DNA from 3 places in the Geobacillus sp. JS12 genome. Region 1 is predicted to be linked to each of the others. Evidence: riboswitches for the same ligand, from Rfam matches in the RefSeq annotation. Region 1 holds a riboswitch; each other region holds the start of a gene.
What was found. Region 1 has a riboswitch for cobalamin ahead of A0V43_RS06365 ((2Fe-2S) ferredoxin domain-containing protein). Riboswitches for the same ligand answer to the same signal wherever they lie in the genome.
Positions count from the first base shown of each region.

Region 2: linked by a shared signal. The riboswitch ahead of A0V43_RS09295 (ABC transporter substrate-binding protein) and the one ahead of A0V43_RS06365 ((2Fe-2S) ferredoxin domain-containing protein) in region 1 are both predicted to bind cobalamin.
Region 3: linked by a shared signal. The riboswitch ahead of A0V43_RS01895 (ribonucleoside-diphosphate reductase subunit alpha) and the one ahead of A0V43_RS06365 ((2Fe-2S) ferredoxin domain-containing protein) in region 1 are both predicted to bind cobalamin.

Region 1 is NZ_CP014749.1:1,281,592-1,288,937, reverse strand. It holds gene A0V43_RS06395 (DNA topoisomerase III) at 1-213, shown strand, start outside; gene A0V43_RS20895 (topoisomerase C-terminal repeat-containing protein) at 108-341, shown strand; gene A0V43_RS06390 (GNAT family N-acetyltransferase) at 410-853, opposite strand; gene A0V43_RS06385 (glycerophosphodiester phosphodiesterase family protein) at 968-1,849, opposite strand; partial or broken gene A0V43_RS20890 (IS1634 family transposase) at 1,876-2,070, opposite strand; tRNA gene A0V43_RS06375 (tRNA-Gln) at 2,298-2,369, shown strand; partial or broken gene rraA (ribonuclease E activity regulator RraA) at 2,606-3,090, shown strand; cobalamin riboswitch at 3,149-3,342, shown strand; gene A0V43_RS06365 ((2Fe-2S) ferredoxin domain-containing protein) at 3,527-3,925, shown strand; partial or broken gene A0V43_RS06360 (energy-coupling factor ABC transporter permease) at 3,926-4,668, shown strand; gene A0V43_RS06355 (energy-coupling factor ABC transporter substrate-binding protein) at 4,673-4,966, shown strand; gene A0V43_RS06350 (energy-coupling factor transporter transmembrane component T family protein) at 4,950-5,675, shown strand; gene A0V43_RS06345 (energy-coupling factor ABC transporter ATP-binding protein) at 5,672-6,469, shown strand; gene cobJ (precorrin-3B C(17)-methyltransferase) at 6,534-7,346, shown strand, end outside.
Region 2 is NZ_CP014749.1:1,910,439-1,917,784, forward strand. It holds gene A0V43_RS09285 (adenosylcobinamide amidohydrolase) at 1-316, opposite strand, end outside; gene A0V43_RS09290 (FecCD family ABC transporter permease) at 313-1,347, opposite strand; gene A0V43_RS09295 (ABC transporter substrate-binding protein) at 1,334-2,290, opposite strand; cobalamin riboswitch at 2,431-2,629, opposite strand; partial or broken gene A0V43_RS09300 (NUDIX hydrolase) at 2,699-3,165, opposite strand; partial or broken gene A0V43_RS21015 (IS982 family transposase) at 3,288-3,696, opposite strand; gene A0V43_RS09305 (IS982 family transposase) at 4,078-4,956, opposite strand; gene A0V43_RS09310 (PH domain-containing protein) at 5,117-5,731, opposite strand; partial or broken gene A0V43_RS19035 (DUF7916 family protein) at 5,974-6,120, opposite strand; partial or broken gene A0V43_RS09315 (PTS transporter subunit EIIC) at 6,345-6,920, opposite strand; gene A0V43_RS09320 (GntR family transcriptional regulator) at 6,920-7,346, opposite strand, start outside.
Region 3 is NZ_CP014749.1:362,093-369,438, forward strand. It holds gene asnB (asparagine synthase (glutamine-hydrolyzing)) at 1-1,277, shown strand, start outside; cobalamin riboswitch at 1,856-2,050, shown strand; gene A0V43_RS01895 (ribonucleoside-diphosphate reductase subunit alpha) at 2,182-4,464, shown strand; gene A0V43_RS01900 (ribonucleotide-diphosphate reductase subunit beta) at 4,578-5,618, shown strand; gene A0V43_RS01910 (HD domain-containing protein) at 6,330-6,866, opposite strand; gene A0V43_RS01915 (2Fe-2S iron-sulfur cluster-binding protein) at 6,996-7,202, opposite strand; partial or broken gene A0V43_RS18505 (encapsulin) at 7,211-7,346, opposite strand, start outside.

The DNA.
Region 1 (7,346 bases):
CCAAGCTGGAAATTCAGCGGACTCGATACCGCTTCGATTCAGCGGGGAAGGCGAAAAAAACAGCAGGCGAAAAACTCGGGATATGTCCGCTTTGCGGCGGGACAGTTGTGGATAAGGGAACGTTGTACGGCTGCGACCAGTACGCGAAAACAAAATGCCCGTTTACGATCTCCAAACGCATTCTCGGCAAATCGATTTCGACAGCCAATGTGAAAAAACTGCTTTCCCAAGGAAAAACGAATGTCATCAAAGGATTCAAAAAAGGCGGGAAAACGTTTGACGCTGCGCTTGTTTGGGATGGGAATGAGAAGAAGTTGTCGTTTCAATTTTCGAAGCGGTGACAAGGGGCGGGGAGAAAAAGATGGAGCGCTTGGCAAAAGGCGGACCGATGCGGCCCGCCTTTTGCCGTTTATTCCGTGCGCGGCTTTTGAATCCGCTCCATCAACCATTCCGGCTCGCTCGGCGCGGCAAAGCCGAACTGCCTGTACAGTCTGTGCGCGTCTTTGGTCGCGAGCATCACCTTGCGGACAGCGGCGACATCAGGATGGGCGAGCACGCATGATAACAGCCATTTCCCGAGACCTTGCCCGCGGTACGCTTCATCGATGAACACGTCGCAAAGGTAGGCAAATGTTGCTCTGTCGGTGATGGCGCGCGCCAGACCAATTTGCCTGTCGCCGTGAAAAAGGGAAAAGCAAAGCGAATGGTCGAGCGATTTGACAATCGTTTCGCGGCTGCGCCCGTTCGCCCAGTACGAACGGGCGAGGAAGCCAAACACGCGCTCAAGCTGAACGCGGCTGCGGTCCGTCGTGACGGTAAACGGTCCGTTTTGGTAGTCGGCGATCGTCCACATGATCCGGCCTCCTTTTTCACAAATGATACACCGAATCGGATCAAATGGAAACGGTTTTGCTTTTAAACCATAATAATGTTATGTAAACTAAAATCCCGGACGTCTCCCTAAAGGCTAGTCAATGGCAGGTCGGTAGCAGGAAGCGATGCGGGCTGGGCGGTCAGGGTAGTCGGTAAACACACCGTCCACGCCCATGGCGCATAGGCGAGCGAGATCGTGTGGTTCATTGACGGTATAGACGTGAACCATGAGCCCGCGGCCATGGGCGGCGCGCACCCACTCTTCGGTGACGGCTGAGAGCGGCAAGCCGATGCCATCGGCATAGACGGCGATTTGTTGCAGCAGCTCGTCGCCGCCGCTGTGCGCTTCCTTTTCGCCGACCAATTGAATGAGCGGGACGCCGCGCGGGATGAGCGGGCGGAGCGCTTGCAAGCTTTCCGGGTGAAACGATTGGAACATGACGCGGCGCTGTTGCAGGAATCCGTGTTTTTTCAATAGATGGACGACCGCCTCTTCGATGCCGGGCTGTTTCGTTTCGATGTACAACGGGGCTTCCACACGCTCCGCTTTCAGCATCCGAACCACCTCATCAAGCGTCGGAACGCGCTCGCCGGCAAAGCGTGGATCGAACCACGATCCGGCATCCAATTTTTTGAGCTCACGCAATGAAAAATCGCTGACCCGCCATGGCGATCGGTGCGGGTAAACTGTTTCGACATTTGTCGTCCGGGCGAGCGTTGCATCATGCAGGGCAACGAGCTTCCCGTCTTTCGTTGACCGCACATCGACTTCGATATAGTCGGCGTTCATGCGGGCGGCGAGGCGGTAGGATGAGAGCGTATGCTCCGGCGCGTATCCGGACGCGCCGCGGTGGGCGATGACGGCGGTTTTCGGCTGGCTGGATGGCTGCCAGGCAGCTGTGGCCGCTAAGACGATCGGCAGCGATAACCAAAACAATGCGCAAAGATAGAAGCGAAAAACCGTGATCGGGCGCATATACATCTCTCCCCTTCCAGTATCATAGGAGAAAGGAATCGCGAAATGCTTTTGGCCAGATGTTCCAAGACGGCGCGATCCACTTCATCTTCGCGCCCGAACGAATCCATCACCTTCGCTTTCGCCTATTTGGCCTTTGGATCCCATTCATTGTGAGCAAGCTGGAGATAAGCAACGGTTGTTCCATCCTTGTTTTTGCGTGTGACTGGTCGTATGTACATGCCTATATTATAACATATACTTTATTTTTAAAAGAAAAAAATTAATAAATCGCGTGCCTATGAAATCCAGCGTTTTTTCCTAGGATCCACATCACGAAACCCTTGATATAACAGCATTTTGGTCATTTCCATTTGCCTAAAATGACTTCAAAACTGTCGAACTCGGGATTCAGTTTGATGCATAAAGTGCGTTATCATGCCGCATACTGTAAACGACAACAAAACGTTGGGCTATAGCCAAGCGGTAAGGCAACGGACTTTGACTCCGTGATGCGCTGGTTCGAATCCAGCTAGCCCAGCTGAATCGCCGGACGGGGCTCGTTCGTCCCGGCAGCCAAAACGGCTTTCGCCATGTTGTGCGGGGCCGTTTTTTCGTTCGCCGGAAAGCGGGGACGAGAACATCTTTTTATCGTTTTCAGCGGCCCCGCAAGGACACGCATCCGATGCCCGAACAGAAGCAACGCCGCAAAAAATGTGGAGTCGGCAGGATTTTGACGAATGGTGACGAATGAAAAAAACGAAAGGGGAGAGGATCATGAAAACAGCTGATTTATGCGATCAATTTTTAGACGAGTTGCAAGTATGCGAACTGCCGTTCCAATCGTACGGCGGAAAGCGGGCGTTTTCCGGGCCGATCGCGACGGTCGACGTGTTTGAGGACAACGTCCTTGTCCGTGAAGCGCTCGAGACGGTGCCGCCGGGGACGGTGCTCGTGGTTGATGGAAAAGGCTCGCGCCGCGTGGCGCTATTAGGCGACCGGTTGGCGCAAATCGCCTGCGACCGGGGGCTTGCCGGCATCATCATCCACGGCTGCATTCGCGATTCGGCGGAAATCGGCCGCATGCCGCTTGGGGTCATGGCGATCGGCACGTGCCCAGTGAAAAGCAAAAAAGAAGGAAAAGGCGCCCGCGACGTTGTGCTTGAGTTCGGCGGCGTCCGCTGGGAGCCGGGGCATACGTGTACGCAGATGCCGACGGCGTTGTCGTCGCCCGCGAAGATTTGTCGGCAAAAAACGGTTGACGGCCGCCGTCAAGTTGTACTACGATGAAAACGGATGCTTGTTCCATGACAAGATCAATAGGCGAGAAACAAACAAGGTGCCTAAGCCTGCTTAAAGGCTTGGGTGAAAAGGGAAGCCCGGTGAAAGTCCGGCACGGTGCCCGCCACTGTGATGGGGAGCTTTGCGGCAGCAAGTCACTGAAGGATGCTTCGGGAAGACGCCGCCAAGCGATGATCCTAAGTCAGGAGACCTGCCTTGTTTGGATCGGACGGATGCCTACGGGACTATAGGCAGACGTGCGGGAGAATGATGGCTGCATTGGGCCTGTTTGGGCCGTTTACGGCTTTCGTATACATTTTTCTGCACCTCTGCTGTAGAGGTGCTTTTTCTTTTGCCGAAAACCTGCCCGTCTGTCTGCGTCTAAATTCTATCATTCTAGCCAAAAAGGGGGATTCGGTGGCGACATGGGATTTGCGGGGAATGAAGCATCATGTGCTCATTTGCAACGGAGGGACGTGCCTCCGCCATGGCGGGGATGACGTGACAACGGCGGTGCGCGAGGAGATCGCCCGCCTCGGGCTTGACGACGCTGTCCATACAACAAGGACGCGCTGCAACGGACGATGTCAAGACGCGTGCGTGATGATCGTCTATCCACAAGGCGTTTGGTATCGACAGATGACGCCGGAGCGGGCAAAGGAGGTTGTGCGCGCCCATTTGGATGAGGGGCTGCCTCTTTTGGAATGGGCGACGTATGAATACGAAGGCCAATTGGTGTTGACGCCGGCCGGCGAACGGGAGGCGCCAAGCGGAAAACGGAAAACGGAACATGCTGCGAAAGGAGTGAAGGGATAAATGAAGAGAGCGGTTCGATGGAGCGGAATGGCGGCTTTGTTCGTTTCCTATTTTTTGTTGACGAATGAAAATGAAGCGTATGCCATGCATATTATGGAAGGATTTTTGCCTGTCAAATGGGCGCTGTTTTGGTGGCTGCTGTTTTTGCCGTTCTTTGTGTTCGGATTGCGGCGGCTTGTGCATACGCTGAAGCAGCACCCCGAACATAAGCTTCTGATGGCGTTAGCTGGCGCGTTTACATTTGTATTGTCGGCGTTGAAAATTCCATCCGTCACCGGCAGCAGCTCGCATCCGACCGGGATCGGCTTCGGCTCGGTTTTGTTTGGACCATGGGTGATGGTGGTGATCGGCACAGTCGTTCTTCTCTTTCAAGCGCTGCTTCTTGCCCACGGAGGAGTGACGACGCTTGGGGCCAATGCGATGTCGATGGCGATCGTCGGCCCGTTCGTCGCGTACGGAGTGTATCAACTGTGCCGAAAAGGGGCGGTATCCAATCGAGCGGCTTTGTTTCTTGCCGCTTGTTTGTCTGATTTGGCTACATATGTCATGACGTCCCTGCAGCTTGCCTTGGCGTTTCCGTCTCCTGATGGGGAGTCACCGCCTCGTTTTTGAAATTCGCCGGCATTTTTGCCATTACTCAAGTGCCGTTGGCGGTGACGGAAGGCATCATAACGGTAATCGTCTGGAACTGGCTTTCCTCCTATCAAGCTTCTCCGCTGTTCCAAAAGGAAAAGGGGGCGTAATGCGATGAAGAAAAATGGCTTGCTCGTGTTGCTGGCTGCTTTGCTTGTCATCATTCCGCTTTGGTGGGCGCGCGGATCGGAATTCGGTGGAACGGACGATCAGGCGGAAAAAGCCATTCAAACGCTCAACCCGCATTACCGGCCGTGGTTTGAGTCGATCTTCACCCCTCCAGGCGGCGAAGTCGAAACGCTTCTGTTCTCGCTGCAAGCCGCGCTTGGCGCCGGCGTGATCGGCTACGTCGTCGGGTTGTACAAAGGGCGTTCGGAGCGGAAAAACAACCATGATTCGCGAGTTTGACCGTTGGGCGTATGACAACCGGCTGCGGGCATGGCGGGCGGAGTGGAAGCTGATCGTGGCGTTTGTTATGCTTGCCGTTGTCATGATGGGCGGCTGGCGCGAACAATGGCTTGTGCTCATCGGAATGGCGTATTGGATTGTCGCTCGTGCACGAGTGCCGTTTTCCGTGTATGGAAAAGCGATGCTCGCCGCCTCCGTTTTTTTAGGGCTCAGCCTGCTGACGCTCGTTGTGTCCGTGTCGGTTCCTTTTCAAATAACTTTCATCGACAGCCAGCTGCAGCCGGCTGCAAAGCTCGCCGTTCGCTCCCTTGCCGCCTGGTCGTGCTTGTTTTTCCTTCTCATTACGACGCCGGCGCCGGACTTGATTGCGGTGCTGAGGCGAATGCGGCTGCCGGCGGCGCTCGTGGAACTTTGTTTTCTTATGTATCGCTTTATCTTTTTGCTCGAGCAGGCGGCCGCAGAGCTGATGCTGGCATTGCGGGCCCGCAGCGGAGGAACGCATTGGCGGCATGGCGGGATGCTGATGTACCAACTGTGGGTGAAAACGTGGCAGTCGTATGAAGCGTTCAGCCGTTCGCTTGCGGCGCGTGGAGGCGTCGCGTCGGCCGGGCATACGCATCAGCGGGAAAAAGCGCATGTGCCTCTTGTCGATGTTGCGGCCGGCATCATCATGGCTTTGCTGCTTGGGTGGACATGGTGGAAAGGGTGAAAACGTTGCTGCTGCGGATGGAACGAGTGAAATACGCTTATCAAGCAGAACGGTATGTGCTGAATGGGATTGATTGGGAAATTCCAGAGCGAAAAAAATGCGCCTTGATCGGGCCAAACGGCTGCGGCAAAACGACGTTGTTTCTTCATTTGAACGGGCTGCTGCGGGCGCAGGAAGGAGCGGTGTATTGGAAAGGGCGCAACATGTACGAACGCGGCGCCGATTGGGCGCAATGGCGGCGTGAAGTCGGCATCGTCTTCCAAAACCCGGAGCACCAAATCCTCGCCCCGCTCGTGCGTGATGAATTGGCGATCAGCTTAGTCCATGCCGGAATCGATCGAGAAAAAATGGGGGAGGCGCTTGCCGCGATTACGGCGGAATACCATCTTCAATCTTGGCTGGACCGCCCGACCCATCAATTCAGTCTGGGACAGAAAAAATGGCTGACGCTCTGCTGTGCGATGGCGGCCAAACCGGACTTGCTCGTATTGGACGAACCGACCGCCTATTTGGATCAGCATCAGACAAAGCAGTTTCTCAAACAAATTGATGCCATTCACCGAGCGGGGACGACCGTGTTGATCGCCACCCATGACATGGATTTCGTCTGGCAGTGGGCGGATGTCGTCGCGGTCATGCACGAAGGGCGGATCGTGATGCAGGGGGCGCCCGAGGACGTATTCGCCGACCGCCAGCGGCTGCTGGACATTCGCTTGGATGTTCCGCTGTTTGTGCGGCTTTGGCAAGCGTGGCGGCCAGAGGAAAAGATCGTCCCCCGATGTGTTGCGCCGTGAAAGGGACATGAGCGGCGAATGTGGTGTGAAAAATGGGGGCTAGGCGGCAAAAGGAGGGATCATGATGAGCGGCAAATTGCTCATTGTCGGCTTTGGCCCGGGAAGCGTCGACCATATGACGAAACGGGCTCGGGAAGCGATTGAAGAAAGCGACGTCATCATCGGCTACAAAACGTACATCGAACTTGTGCGCGATCTGATTGTCGGAAAGGAAATCATCAGCACCGGCATGACGGAAGAGGTGAGCCGCGCCCAAGCGGCGGTGAAGTGGGCGGAGCGCGGCAAAACGGTCGCCGTCATCTCCAGCGGCGACGCCGGGTTGTACGGCATGGCCGGGCTCGTGTATGAAGTGTTGATTGAAAAAGGGTGGACGAAAGACAGCTCGATTGAAGTCGAGGTCATCCCCGGCATTTCCGCGATCCATTCGTGCGCCGCTTTGCTTGGAGCGCCGATTATGCACGATGCCTGTACGATCAGCTTGAGCGACCATTTGACGCCGTGGGAGCTGATTGAAAAGCGGATTGACGCCGCGGCGGCGGCCGATTTTGTCATTGCGTTGTACAATCCGAAAAGCGGGCGGCGCACTCGGCAGATTGTGGAGGCGCAACGCATCCTGCTCCGCCATCGTGCGCCGACAACGCCCGTTGGACTCGTGAAAAGTGCGTACCGCGAACGGCAGCATATCGTCCTCACCGACTTGGCGCATATGCTGGACCATGAAATCGGCATGTTGACGACGGTGATTATCGGCAACTCAACGACATTCGTCCATGACGGCGTGATGATCACGCCGCGCGGCTACCAGCGCAAGTATCAACTAGCAGCCGCCGTCCAGCCGCTCAAGCCGCATGAGCGGCTGCGCAAAGAGGCGGAGCCA
Region 2 (7,346 bases), 630 kb from region 1:
GATGGGCGTAGCGGCCGAGCGCCACCGTTTCTCTCACCGTATAGCCGGCCGCCGCCTCCACTGTCTGCGGCAGGACGGCGGCAAACCGCGCCCATTGCTTCGCAGACAGCGCCAAAAGCGGCTGGCCATGAATCTTGATCTCACCGCTGGCAAGCGGAAGCTCTTTGCAAATGAGTTTCAGCAGCGTCGTTTTTCCGCTGCCGTTCGGCCCGACGATGCCAAAAAGCTCCCCTTTTTCCACGGAAAACGTCACACGATCAAGCACTTGCTTTGGTCCATACCGATGCGATACGGCCCGCACCTCGAGCATCATCATCCCATCTTTCGCTTCATTTTTCGGAAAAACAAGACGGCAAATAGCGGGGCGCCGATCAGCGCGGTGATGACGCCGATCGGCAGTTCGCGCGGTTCGATGATCGTCCGCGCCGCCACATCGGCAAGCACAAGAAACGCCCCGCCATACAAGAGCGACAGCGGCAGCAGCACCCGGTAGTTTGGCCCGCACACAAGCCGAACCATATGCGGAACAACGAGCCCAACAAAACCGATCGTCCCGGACACCGACACCGCCGCGCCGGTGAGCAGCGCCGCCGCCGTCAAAATGATGACTTTTCGGCGCGTAACATCAACGCCGACATGAAGCGCCGCCGCCTCGCCAAAAGCAAACGCGTTCAACTCGCGGCCGTTGGCGAGAAGCACCGCCGCGCCGATGAGAAAAAACGGCAACAAAAGCCCGCTGTATTTCCAGCCGCGCATCGCGACGCTTCCCATCAGCCATGAGATGATTTGCCGCAATTCTTCCCCGGTCAAAGCGATCATCAGTGAAATGAACGCGCTGAAAAACGCGCCGAAGATAATGCCGGCTAAAATGATCGTCTCAACCGACAGCTGCGGCTCAACCGCGCGAGTGAACGCCAAAACGGCGACAAGCGTCGCCATGCCGCATAAAATGCTCACGATCGGCAGCGTGAACGTGCCAAAGAGCGGCCATTGCCAGCCGAGAAAGATGACGAGCACCGCCCCGACCGAGGCGCCGGACGAGACGCCGAGCGTGTACGGATCGGCGAGCGCATTTTTTAACAGCCCTTGAAACGCGGACCCGGCCAGCGCCAATGACGCCCCGACCAAAAAAGCGAGCACGACGCGCGGCAAGCGGATCGCCATCACGATCGGCACCCAATCGGCCGGAATGTCAGACGGAAGCGGCATACCAAACCATTCGGACGCAAGAATGCGAACAATAGAAGAAAAGGGAATCGACAGCGATCCTGTCGATATCCCTACGAGCAACGATAACATGGCCGCCGTGACGGCCAATATATACATCCACGTTTTACTTGAACACATCCGGGTAAATGGCTTTGGCAAGTTCCTCGACCCCTTCGACAAGGCGCGGACCCGGGCGGCTTACTAAGTCGGTGTTGACGTCATACACCCGCTTGTTTTTCACCGCCGGCACGTCTTTCCAAGCGGCGCGCGCAAACACTTGCTTCGCTCCGCCGTATGTGGTGATGATGACGTCCGGCTTATAGGCCACTGCTTTTTCTTCCGTCACCATCGGCCAGCCTTCCAAGCTGCCGGCGACGTTTTTCGCTGAAATCACTTGAAGCATCTCATCCATAAACGTCCCTTTGCCGGCTGTATAAATTTGCGGCGGCGGCGACACTTCAATCCAGACGTTCGCTTGTTTGTCCGCCGGGATTTGTTTCGCTTTTTCTTGAATTTGCGCAAGCTTCTCTTTCATATCCTTAATCACTTGCTTCGCTTTGTCTGTCGTCCCGGTCGCTTTGCCGATCAATTCGATGGACGCATACACATCGTCGAACGACTTCGCGTCATTCACGACAAGCACGGTGATGCCGGCGTCTTTCAATTGCTTGAGGCCATCGCGCGAGTTATGGGCGCTTGACGCGTGGGCCAAGACAAGGTCGGGTTGGAGCGAAATGATTTTCTCGACGTTGAATTCCATGCCGCCGATTTTCGTTTTCGTTTTGACGTCTTCCGGATAATTGTCAAAATCGCTGACGCCGACGATCTTATCGCCCAACCCCAACGCATAGGCGATTTCCGTATTGCTTGGGATGAGCGAGACGATCTTTTTCGGTTCCGCTTTGATCGTGACATCCTCGCCAAGCCCGTCTTTCACCGTCACCGGAAACGCCGCTTGTTCCGTTTTCGGTTCTTCTTTTTTCGCAGGCTCGGTGCTGCCATTCGCCCCGCCGCAGCCGACGAGCACGGCGGCCAAAAGGAAGAACACCGCCACCACCGCCGGCCATGTCCAACGTTTCATCCGTCATTCCCCCTTCAGTGATGTATGTACAATAAAAAACGCCCATTCCGCCTAAATCTGGGAATGAGCGCGAAACAGACCGCCAATGGGCACAACAATGCCCTGTACGACTGTTTCCGCGTCTCACCCCCGAAGATTCGGAAACTGCGGCAAGCAAGGCAGGTCTACTGGCTCATGCTTCATCCTACTCTGAAGCCTTCCCGTACGGAAAACAGCGCAAGCCATCTGTCCGTACAGTGGCGATTTCATTTCGTCCGCATTGACAGTTGCGGGGACAGCTCCGGATTCCCACCGGATTCCCTATTAAGCCTTTTCGGCACCTTGCTGCGAATGGATTCAGTTATGGGATATGGACATTTTTATAATAATGCAGCGTTTAGCATTTGACAACTATGAATTTACAGCACTTCACCTTCCCACTCTTGTAGATAATCGAGACGGATTCATGACCCATGCTTCATACGGAACAGAGCATCCCCTTTTCATCGCATCGAGCACCCGCGATTTCAAATGCGGCCATGTCACATATTCATCAATATTCGACTCATCGATCAACACAAACTTCGCCTCTTGAATTTCCTCAGGCTGGGAAAAACGTTTCCTTTCACATATGTCGCTTTAAATGCAATGTTTATGATATTTTTAGTTTCATTGTAGTACACGCCGCTGACCCCAATGAGACGGATGTCAACGCCAGTCTCTTCATGCACCTCACGATGAACGGCCCGATCGAGCGGCTCGCCCGGTTCAACTTGTCCACCCGGCATTTCCCACGTATCGGAGCGGTCATAGCTTTTAACAAGCAAAACCTCTCCCGTGTCATTCGTAATATAGGCTGAAACGGTGATAATGGCTTGTTGGTGTTTATCCATCAAGCTCTCCTCCTACATCGCGGAATGATCCTAGCTCTCTCCTGCAGAAAAAAAGCAGCTGCCCCATCTATACTGCCATCTTGAAAAAAATAAGGAAAATCCGTGGTGCTAGTTGAACATTAACGCCTCACGTGATGACACAGCGCAAGAGGGACAAGATCTCCACAACAGCATAGGCATGATGTTGTCCGTGCCTCGCTAGTTGGTGACGGATCTATTAGAAAAACTCTATTTAACGGAAAAACGGAGCAACCGACAACAACAGTTATATCGAGAGCGTTCAGGGAACATCTCCCTAGTGAATAAGTTTCCAATGACATACTGATACCCTGCTCGTTCCGAAGTAAAACAAAACAACTTTCCAAGAATATGAATGGCGATTATGACCCATTTCCTTGCTTTAACAAATGACGATTTCAGCGCTACAATACATTTAGAGCCGCCAGACAGTTGCGCTGATACCAAGAACAAGATCGCCGTATATTGCTTTTGAATTTCCGCTTGATCCGTTGTAAAATGAAGACGCTCTTGTATGGGATATTTCTCCTTTCTAATGTTAGGTGAGCACTTTCATTTTAAAAGGAGATTTTCATACAAGGACTATTTTTATGCTCGTCTGATTTTATCTAGCACCACGGGTAACTAAACATCATGCAATACATATCTTTTTATATATATTCAGAATTTAACTTCTTCTTATAATTGATAACGCGGTAAAAATAGAGTGTAAATTAAAAATTTCCAAACCTATATTTTAATATTCCTTCTGTGTCTTAAAACACTTAATTCAAAAAAGTGTTTATCCACCAGACTCTCGGCATACTCGCATTATATACTGGCTTGAACATTAATACAAAACCGTGGAAATTCTTTATTACAGCTTATATACCTTAAACCCGTGGTGCTAGTTGAGCGCTAGCGCTCAACTAGCCCGAGAACAACAAGTGAGTAAGCCAGTAAAATACCATCCAGTGCCGTTTCAAATCCAGAAACCGAGTTCGCGCGAATCTTGGTGATCCGATACGAATCGACTAAAATCGAAAACACGGTTTCCACCACTTTACGTTTTCGCTTCATCCATTGTTTCCATGCATCCGATTGGCGAATTCGCTGATTGTTTCGGACGGGCGTCCAAAACGCGACTCGGTGCTCTTCGTACAGCTTCTTTCGCAGCGTTTGGCTGATATACCCTTTGTCACCGAAGTTATACGGATGTGGAATTTGCGTCATGACGGTTTCAGCGGCCACCCGGTCGTGACAAGACGCTTCGGTGATAACATATCCCATCGGCAGCCCTTGATCAGTCACTTGAAGGTGCAGCTTCAATCCGTAGTACCATTGCTTTTTGGAAGCGCAATATCCGATGTCTGCCATCTCTTGAAATTGTTTGACGCGATGCATTCTTGCCGTATGGCACAACGGGAGCGGCAAGCTGTCAACGACGGCATAGGCATGATGTTGACCGCGTTTTGCCAGCTCATGACGGATCCATTTGATGGCGAAACCAAGCGCCCGGCAACGGCGGTTGTATCGGGAGCGTTCAAGAAACGAGCCGTTTGTGAACAAATTTCCCGTGACAAAACGATGCCATGCCCGTTCGGATGTAAAACCGAGCAGCTTTCCTAAAAGATGAATGGCGATGATGACAGCGTCCTCTTGCTTTACCAAATGGCGATTTCGACGGTGAAGATGCACCTGAATGCATGAAAGTTGAGCAGAAACAAAAACGAAAATGGCGGCATATTGCTTTTGAATCTTGGCTCGATCTGTAGTAAAATGAAAGTGCTCTTGCATGGGGATTCTCCTTTCGAATGGCAGGTCGCACTTTCATTCTACAGGAGATCCGCCAGCAAGGGCTATTTTTATGCTTGCTCAAGTTTATCTAGCACCACGGGTTAAGGAAAGATACCTCGCCTCTGGCACGGCGTCTTTCCCCGATACAACCTTCATCTCGTCACTGTTGAATATATTTGTCAAACACAAAGCCGAAATCCTTCACCGTATAGTTCTTTTTCGCTTCCGTCAGCCAGCGAAAAGCGTATTCATTCACGGCTTGAAAATCCGCCGACACATTGGCGCCGTCACCGCGCATGTTGGCCAACACCTTGGCCGCCAGTTCCAAACTCCGCTCCGCATAGTTGAACTTCGTTTCGTTTTCATGGCAAATGTCCGCGATCGCCAGCAGCGATTTATACAAATCTTTCAGTTCCTCAATATGCTTTTTATGCACATCAATGGAGTAGGAATGTGATCCAATTTTAAATTTAATTTCCGCGTCCAAATCGACCGTCCCGGCCGTCTCAAGCGACACGTCGGAAATCGGATGCTTGTAGTAATCGTAGCGGCGCAGCGTCCGTTTTTTGCTCGCGGCGCTCGTGCCGTCCAAATGAATGAGCGCGCGGTTGGTGAAGCAATATTCATCGGATTTCGACTTGATGAGAAAATAGATTTTTTCTCCATCCTCGTGCATCACATAATCATCGGCATCCACTTTGTCGTAGTCTTTCGGCTGAATAACCGAGCCGATGTCGCTTAGCCCAAGCACATCGGCGGCGACTTTTCCAAACATGCTCATGTTCCTCCGGCTCCTTCCACGTTTTATCGGTGCCCACCTATTGGCGGATGAACGGCGTTTTGCCTTAACAAGGCGCCGTACCCTCATTCTGTAATACGTCGCGATCGAAAAAATGTTTCATCGTCGGCAAAAAACGAAAGACCCAACGCCTTTTATGACGGCGTCAGGCCTTACAAGCGACTACAGTTCCCCGCTTAGACGGGAGTCTTTGTTCGTGAGCCGCAAAAAGATCAGGTAAAATTCAACAACAGCAAATCCGCCCCAAACGCCGCGGCCAGTTCGGCGTTGGTGACCGCCGGATACAGCGGCGCAAATTCCCCGATGACTTCCGCGACGATCACCCTGCCTTCTGACGCTTGAATCGATTGTTTTAACTTCCCTCCGAAAGAAGTCTCCTACTTCTAAACGTGAAGGTGCGCCAGCACCAGTGAAAGTGGGAGATGAATTTCGGTTGGCGTTAGCCAACGAATATGATAGAATATGGCTAGAACGGACACCTTCGGAACGAAGGGAAGCGTAAAGGGTTCTTGTGTGTGGCTTACCGTTCAGCGAACACACACAAGTCGCTTGAAGCCCCCACCTCTAAGCGAAGCGTAGGTGGTGGGTAGTTCACCACATGGTGCAATCCGACTGGAATGAGCAGCCGGTTGAGGAACCCGAAAATGCCGACGCCAACCGCCCCGGCGCCAACGATCCAATGGCCGACCGCGTTGATGCCATCTTGAATCGGCGGCCATACATAGCCAAAAATCAAGGCAAGCACGAGCATGACAAGCGATGTCACGATCGGCACAAACCGCCGTCCGCCGAAGAAGCCTAGCCAGTCGGGCAACTTGATATCATGATAGCGATTGTATAAAAGCCCGGCGATCACTCCGGAGATGATGCCGCCCAACACAGACATATTGATGTCTTTATCAATCGCGGCGGCCCCTTTTGTCAAGACAAAGTAGCCGATCGCCCCAGCAAGCGCCGCCGCACCGTTGCCGTCTTTCGCAAAACCGATCGCCACGCCGATGGCGAAAATCAACGCTAAGTTGGAAAATACCGCATCGCCCGCGGCGGCGATAAACGGAATATTCAATAAATCAGGCTGGCCAAGCCGAAGCAGCAATCCCGCCGCCGGCAATACGGCAATCGGCAACATTAACGCTTTTCCTAGCCGTTGCAAAAACCCTAACATCATGATCCTCCCCTTTTCATCTCAATCATAAATTTGTACCGGTCGCCGCGGTACACCGATTTGACGACTTCAAGCGGCCGACCGTCGACAAGGTGCGTGCGCCGCTCAAGCAACAGCACCGGAGCCCCTTCTTTCATCTTCAGATGCTCCGCCTCCACCTGGCGGGCGACCGAGGCTTCCAATGTTTGAACTGCAGAGCCGATGACCAGACCTTTTTCTTTTTCGATAAATTCATAGACGGAACCGCTTACAACATCACGCGTCAGCCCGGGAACAAGATGGACAGGAATGTACAGCGTCTCCAACGCCATCGGCAAGCCGTCGGCCAACCGAAGGCGGCGGACTTCGTAAAGGTCATCGCCTTCCGTGACGCCAAGTCCTTCAGCGAGCTTCTCGGAAGCCGGAACCGTCTCAAAGCTGAGGACG
Region 3 (7,346 bases), 920 kb from region 1:
AACAAGTCGGAAAACCGCTCACCATTCATCGTTATTGGAAGGCATCCTTCGAGCCCATTCGCCAATCGGAAGAGGAGCTTGTCAAGAAAATCCGCGATGCGCTGTTTGATTCGGTCAACGTCCATATGCGCAGCGATGTGCCGGTCGGTGCGTTTTTGTCGGGAGGTATTGATTCATCGTTCATCGTCGCCATCGCGAAACAATTCCATCCGCACCTGAAGACATTTTCCGTCGGGTTTGAGCGGGAAGGGTTCAGCGAAATCGATGTCGCAAAAGAAACCGCAGAGAAGCTTGGGGTAGACAACATTAGCTATGTCATCTCACCGCAGGAGTATATGGAAGAGTTGCCGAAAATTATGTGGCATATGGACGATCCGCTTGCCGATCCTGCGGCTGTGCCGCTGTATTTTGTCGCTCGTGAGGCGAGAAAGCACGTCACGGTTGTGCTTTCCGGCGAGGGGGCGGACGAGCTGTTTGGCGGCTACAACATTTACCGCGAACCAGAGTCGTTGCGGCTGTTTGCGCGCATGCCAAACATCGTAAAAGCGGTGTTGCGGGTGATCGCGAAGATGCTTCCGGACGGAATGAAAGGAAAAAGCTTTTTGGAGCGCGGAACGACGCCGCTTGAAGAACGGTATGTCGGCAATGCGAAAATCTATAGCGAAAAGGAAAAAGCGGCGTTGCTCAACACGTACCAAGAGGGGCGCGAATATACGGCGGTGACGGCTCCTTTTTACCGCGAAACGCTTCATGACCCACCCGTCAACCGGATGCAGTATATTGATATTCATACATGGCTAAGGGGCGATATTTTAGTCAAAGCGGACAAAATGACGATGGCCCATTCGCTTGAGCTGCGCGTTCCCTTTTTAGACAAAAAGGTATTTGAGGTTGCTAGGCAAATCGCCCCTAACATGAAAACAGCCAACGGCACGACGAAATATATTTTGCGCAAAGCGGCTGAGGGCATCGTACCGGATCATGTGTTAAACCGGAAAAAATTAGGGTTTCCCGTGCCGATTCGCCACTGGCTGAAAAACGAAATGTATGACTGGGCGAGACAGCTCATCAACGAAAGCGAAACCGATCATCTGTTCCATAAGGACGTGCTCTATCGGCTGCTGGATGAACATGCCCGCCACAAGGCGGACCATAGCCGCAAGCTGTGGACGGTCTTGGCGTTTATGGTTTGGCATCAAGTCTATGTGGAAAAGAAGTACGATTTTGCTCCATCCGCACAAAGCGAGAAGCGGCCAGCGTCTGTTTTGGAGGCGTAGCAGGGAAATGAAGCGTCCCGGAGCTCAGTCGGGACGCTTGTTCATCGAAAGAGGCTGATTTCCGAGCGAAGGAATTTATATAGATGCAATTTGAAGCTTTAACATTTGTAGCTTTTACCGAGCATTTGATCGACTGTCGGGCGACCGAACAACGCCGCTTTCAGACCCATGTATGGGTCTGTGAAGCGGGTGGTTGTTCGGTCTTCCGTTACGCCTTGGCGTGACGGAGGCAAGCCTGTGGCTTGCCTTCGACAGTCGAAAAATGGACAAGTGACTTTTCCATCAAGGATATGTTAAACTTTTTCGTTGCATCTATATAGTTCGTTTTGATGTTCGATTTTGATGGGCGGTTGAGATTGGGCGTTTGAATCCCATTTTGCGTCCCCTCCTTCATATGATTCGTACATGGTGAATCGTAGCAAGTTTTTATGAACGAAATATGAACAAGGAACGATTTTTATGTGGAAGAGAAAATTTGATTCACTCACTCTTGCAATTTTCCCGGTTTTGGTATATGCTTGTTCCATCAGGATGCTAAATACTATATATTGGTTTTGAAGTCTTGTTGTACAACTACATATCGTTCTGCCAAGCAATGGTGTCCATCAGGACTTAATAGGGAATCCGGTGCGAATCCGGAACTGCCCCGCAACTGTATGTGCGGACGAAATGGGATGGCCACTGGCGGCAAGAGCCGTTCGGCGCGCCGCTGGGAAGGCCCCAAAGTAGGACGATGCACGAGTCAGGAGACCTGCCTTGCTTGGAACGTTTCATGTTCTTCGGGGTGTGAGAAGATGAAACGATAGGGGAAAAGAAAAAGGGTTTCGTATGCCTTTTTTCCGTCTGTCGTTTCATCCGCTCGCCTGCCCGAGCGGATTTTTTTATGGAAGGAGAGGGGAAACGAATGACCGTATTGACGAAAATGATCATCCTCGATGACCAAGGGAAGCCGGTTTCGTTTTCACGTGAAGAGTTTGCGTCGCTGATTGGGCAAGCCGCCGCTGGATTTGGCCGTCTGTCGCTTGATGAATACGTCGAGCGTGTTTGGCAGCTTCTCAGTCGAAAGGAGTCCGTCACGGTAGAACAGCTGCACCAAACGGCTATTTTGGAAGGACTTTCTTACATTGATGAAGATGAGCCGGAATGGACGTTTGTGTGCGCCCGGCTGTATTTGCAGAAACTGTACCGCGAGGCGGCACGGCAGCGCGGGTACGATGAACGCGAGCGGTATGGCGATTTCTACGCGCTGCTTGTTGCGCTGACAGAACAAGGGGTGTACAGCCCGTTCTTGCTTGAACGTTATACGAAAGAAGAAATTGATGCCATCGGTGCGTTTCTTGATCCGGAGAAGGACAAGCTGTTTACGTACATTGGGCTGCGCACGCTCGCGGATCGGTATTTGGCCCGCGATTATGAGCGACGGCTGTATGAATTGCCGCAGGAGCGGTTTTTGGTCATCGCCATGACGCTCATGGCGAATGAACCACCCAAGCGGCGCCTTGAGCTCGTGAAGGAAGCGTATTGGGCGTTAAGCAACTTATACATGACTGTGGCGACGCCGACGCTTGCTAATGCCGGGAAGTCGTACGGCCAGCTGTCGAGCTGCTTTGTCGACACGGTCGATGACAGCTTGCAAGGGATTTATGACAGCAACACCGACATCGCCAACTTGTCGAAATCGGGCGGCGGCATCGGCGTTTATTTGGGGAAAATCCGTTCGCGCGGCAGCGACATTAAAGGGTTCAAAGGGGTCTCCTCCGGCGTCATCCCGTGGATGAAGCAGTTGAACAATACAGCGGTGAGCGTCGATCAGTTGGGACAGCGAAAAGGGGCCATTTCCGTCTATTTGGATGTATGGCATAAAGACATTTTTGCGTTTCTCGATGCGCGGCTCAACAACGGCGACGAACGGCTGCGGACGCATGATTTGTTCACCGGCGTTTGCATCCCTGATTTGTTCATGGAGCAAGTCGAACAGCGCGGCGACTGGTATTTGTTTGATCCGCATGAAGTGCGGAAGGTGATGGGGTTTAGCTTGGAGGATTTTTATGATGAGGAAAAAGGGTGCGGGAGTTTCCGCGAGAAATACTGGCAATGCGTCAACGAACCAAGGCTGTCGAAAGAAAAAGTGCCGGCGATCGACGTGATGAAAAGCATCATGCGCAGCCAGCTCGAGTCGGGGACGCCGTTTATGTTTTACCGCGATGAAGTGAACCGGCAAAATCCGAATCGCCATCTCGGGATGATCTACTGCAGCAACCTTTGCACGGAAATCGCGCAAAACCAAAGCCCAACGGTGATGAAGCGGCAATATGTAAAAGACGGGATGATCATCATTGAGAAAATCCCAGGCGATTTTGTCGTCTGCAATTTATCGTCGATCAACTTGGCGCGGGCGGTGACCGATGGGGTTTTAGCGCGGCTCATCCCGATTCAAATGCGGATGCTCGATAATGTCATTGATTTAAACAATATTCCGGTGCTGCAGGCCGGCCTGACGAACGAAAAATACCGCGCTGTCGGGCTTGGAACCTTTGGCTGGCATCATCTTTTGGCGTTAAAAGGTATTCGCTGGGAGTCGGAGGAAGCGGTCCGCTATGCCGACGAGCTGTATGAAACGATCGCGTATTTGGCGATTCAAGCGAGCATGGAGCTCGCCAAAGAGAAAGGGAGCTACCCGGCGTTTCCGGGGTCGGACTGGCAGACGGGCGCTTATTTTGAGCGGCGCGGCTACGAAAGCCACGGTGAATTGGATTGGGATCGGCTGAAGCAAGATGTGGCCCGCTACGGGATGCGCAACGGCTATATCATGGCCATCGCCCCGAACGCATCGACGTCGATCATCGCTGGCAGTACGGCAAGCATTGATCCCATTTTCTTAAAAGTATACGCCGAGGAAAAGAAAGATTATAAGATTCCCGTTACGGTGCCGGATTTAAACGAACAGACGACATGGTATTACAAATCGGCGTACCATATCGACCAACGTTGGAGCATCAAGCAAAACGCCGCCCGCCAGCGCCATATCGACCAAGCCATCTCCTTTAACTTCTACGTCATGAACACGATTAAGGCAAAAGAGCTGCTCGATTTACATTTGACGGCATGGAAGTCGGGGTTGAAAACGACGTATTACGTGCGTTCGACATCGGGGACGATCGACGAGTGCGATTCTTGCGCGAGCTGACCATGGGGCGCAACAAACGCCTTTGGTCGGGCTTTCCCTTCCTTGTGCGGGAGGGGCGTCCGCGGTTGGTCGCGCATCACGATACTTGAAAGAGAAAGGAAGGAATCGACACCATGACGATCCGCTTAGTCAAACGGCCGATTATGGATCCAGAGGCGCCGAACCGTTCGACGGGCATCATCAACGGCCGCTGCTCGAATGTGTTGAACTGGGACGATATCGCCTACCCATGGGCGTATGCGAAATATAAGCGAATGCTCGCCAACTTTTGGACGCCGTTTGAAATCAATATGTCGCAAGATGTGAAGCAGTTTCCGCAGCTGACCGACCGCGAGCAGGATGCGTTTTTGAAAATCATCGGACTCTTGGCGCTGCTTGACAGCATCCAAACCGACTACGCTGGGCGCGTCGCCGATTACATTACGGACCCGAGCATCAATGCGCTCATGATCATGCTCGCCCAGCAGGAAGTCATTCACAACCATTCCTATTCGTACGTGCTCTCGAGCCTTGTGCCGAAAGCGAAGCAAGATGAAGTATTCGACTTTTGGCGGAACGAACCGACGCTGCGCAAGCGGAACGATTTTGTGACGAACGGCTACAAGGCGTTTGCCGAAGATCCGAACGTGGAACATTTGCTGCGGTCGATCGTCTTTGACGTCATTTTAGAAGGATTGTTTTTCTACTCGGGGTTCGCCTTTTTCTACAACCTCGCGCGCCAGCAAAAAATGGTGGCGACGAGCACGATGATCAATTACATCAACCGCGACGAGCACATTCATGTTGATTTGTTTGCGAAAATTTTCAAAGAAGTGTTGAACGAATACCCGGAGTATCGGACGCCGGAGCTTTCCGATTTTGTCCGTGAAACGTTTACGAAAGCGGCTGAGCTGGAAATCGAATGGGCCGGGGAAATCATCGGGAATGACATCGATGGCATCGACTTGGCTGATTTGGAAGCGTACATTAAGTTTTACGCCAACGTCCGCGCTCATCAGCTCGGTTTTGACCGCCCGTTTGACGGCTATCGGACGAACCCGCTCCGCTGGATTAAAGCGTATGAAGAAGTCGACCTCGGCAAATCAGACTTCTTCGAGCAAAAACCGCGCCAATATACGAAAGTGCAAGTCGATAATGGGTTTGATGAGCTGTAAGGAAAACCGCGTTGGGGCATCGTCCAACGCGGTTTTTTACCGGAAAACATGATTAACGGAGGGATTCTCGCTGCATTATACAATGGGGAAGAGAAAAGGAAAAGAGATGTTGCGGCTTGTTGTCGGACGGTAGGCTTGGGCGCCTTACCTTGGTATAATGAGAAAAAACGTCCTTGTGAACTACCCACCACCTACGCTTCGCTTAGAGATGGGGGCTTCGAGCGACTTGTGTGTGTTCGCCGAACGGTAAGCCACACACAAGAACCCTTTATGCTTCCCTTCGTTCCGAAGGTGTCCGTTCTAGCCATATTCTATCCTATTCGTTGGCTGACGCCAACCGACATTCATCTCCCACTTTCACTTCGCTTCGAAGTGGGAGACTTCTTTCGGAAAGATGTTAAATTGAACATTTACGAAGAAGAGAGCGGTAAGTGCAGGAAAACGGTGCGTTGCGACGGTGCTCCAAGGCTTTCCGTTTTTTGGGAAGAACGGCAGCGGGCGTTTTGGCGGGACAGATGGTGCCAAGCAGTCTTAAAGCGTAAGTGGACGATGAGGATATAAGAGGGCATTCGATGGTGTGTATCGTTCTGTGTCGCTGGCGCGCGAGCAGCCCACCTGATGAAAGGGTGAGCTGTTTCCGTTCAGAGCATACATTATTCGTGGCGATGTTTCGCGTCTGTTCAAGGGGAATGGCGACATCAAGGCAAGCGGTCAAACAATATCCCCGAGCCGCTCTTTTCCGTGCTGACGGCTGACGAGTTCGTCGAGCTGGCGGATTTTTTTCCACGCTAAGTCGTCGCTGATCGTTCGATAATGGTGGCGGCCGCCGGGCTCCTCGTCGGCTTCGTCGGCCCATTTGACGATGGCTTGAAGCGGCGTTCGTTTCCATTCTCCTTCTGGAAGGTAGGAATCGGTATGAAGCAAAATCGCCAGGGCAATTTCCTTAGCGTTTTGCGGATGTTCGCCAAGGCGGATCAGCAGCTTATGGGCGCGCTCGGCCCCTTTGATGGCATGGATGTCGTTTTGCCGGTATTGTTCGTAGTCCCAACGGCCGTTTTTGTACCATGTGTAATGGCCGATATCATGAAGCAGTGCCGCTTTTGTCGCCAAGTCGACGTTCACTCCGTGGCGGAGGGCAAGGTGGTAGGCATGGTACGCCGCGGTGATGGCGTGGGCGAGGCCGGATCGTTTCAAATATTTTTGCGCAATCGGATGGGCAAAGACGTCGGTTAAGGTGACCGTTCTCATAGGCATCCCCTCCGTTTTTTGTATTTCTTACCATCATACCATGGCATAAAGAGTCAGGCAATGAGAGAAAGTAGGCGGGAGCGGTTGCATGGGAAAAAATAAGCCGATCGTGCTAAAATAGCGCTCGGCTTATTGGATTTGTGCTTGGCAGGCAAGCCGTTTGGCTGGTTGATCCGTTTTTTCGCGCTCGCGCCGCGTTTTCGGAGCGAGAAGGTGAGCGCCGGCCAGAACGGTGACCATGCAACGGCCACACGTTCCTTTTTTGCATTTGTGATCGAGCAGAACACCTTGTCCTAGGGCGGCGTCAAGAAGCGAAACGCCGGGGGCTGGCTGCACGGTGAACGTTTTCCCTTTTTGTTCGATTTGAATGACAAACCAAATTCAGTTGAACCATTGAAAATCAAATCGTCCTCGAGCAGCGTGCACTGCTGGGCGGCGTTGGCGGCGGCGGAAAAGTCGATCGGGCTGCCGAGCTGTTTC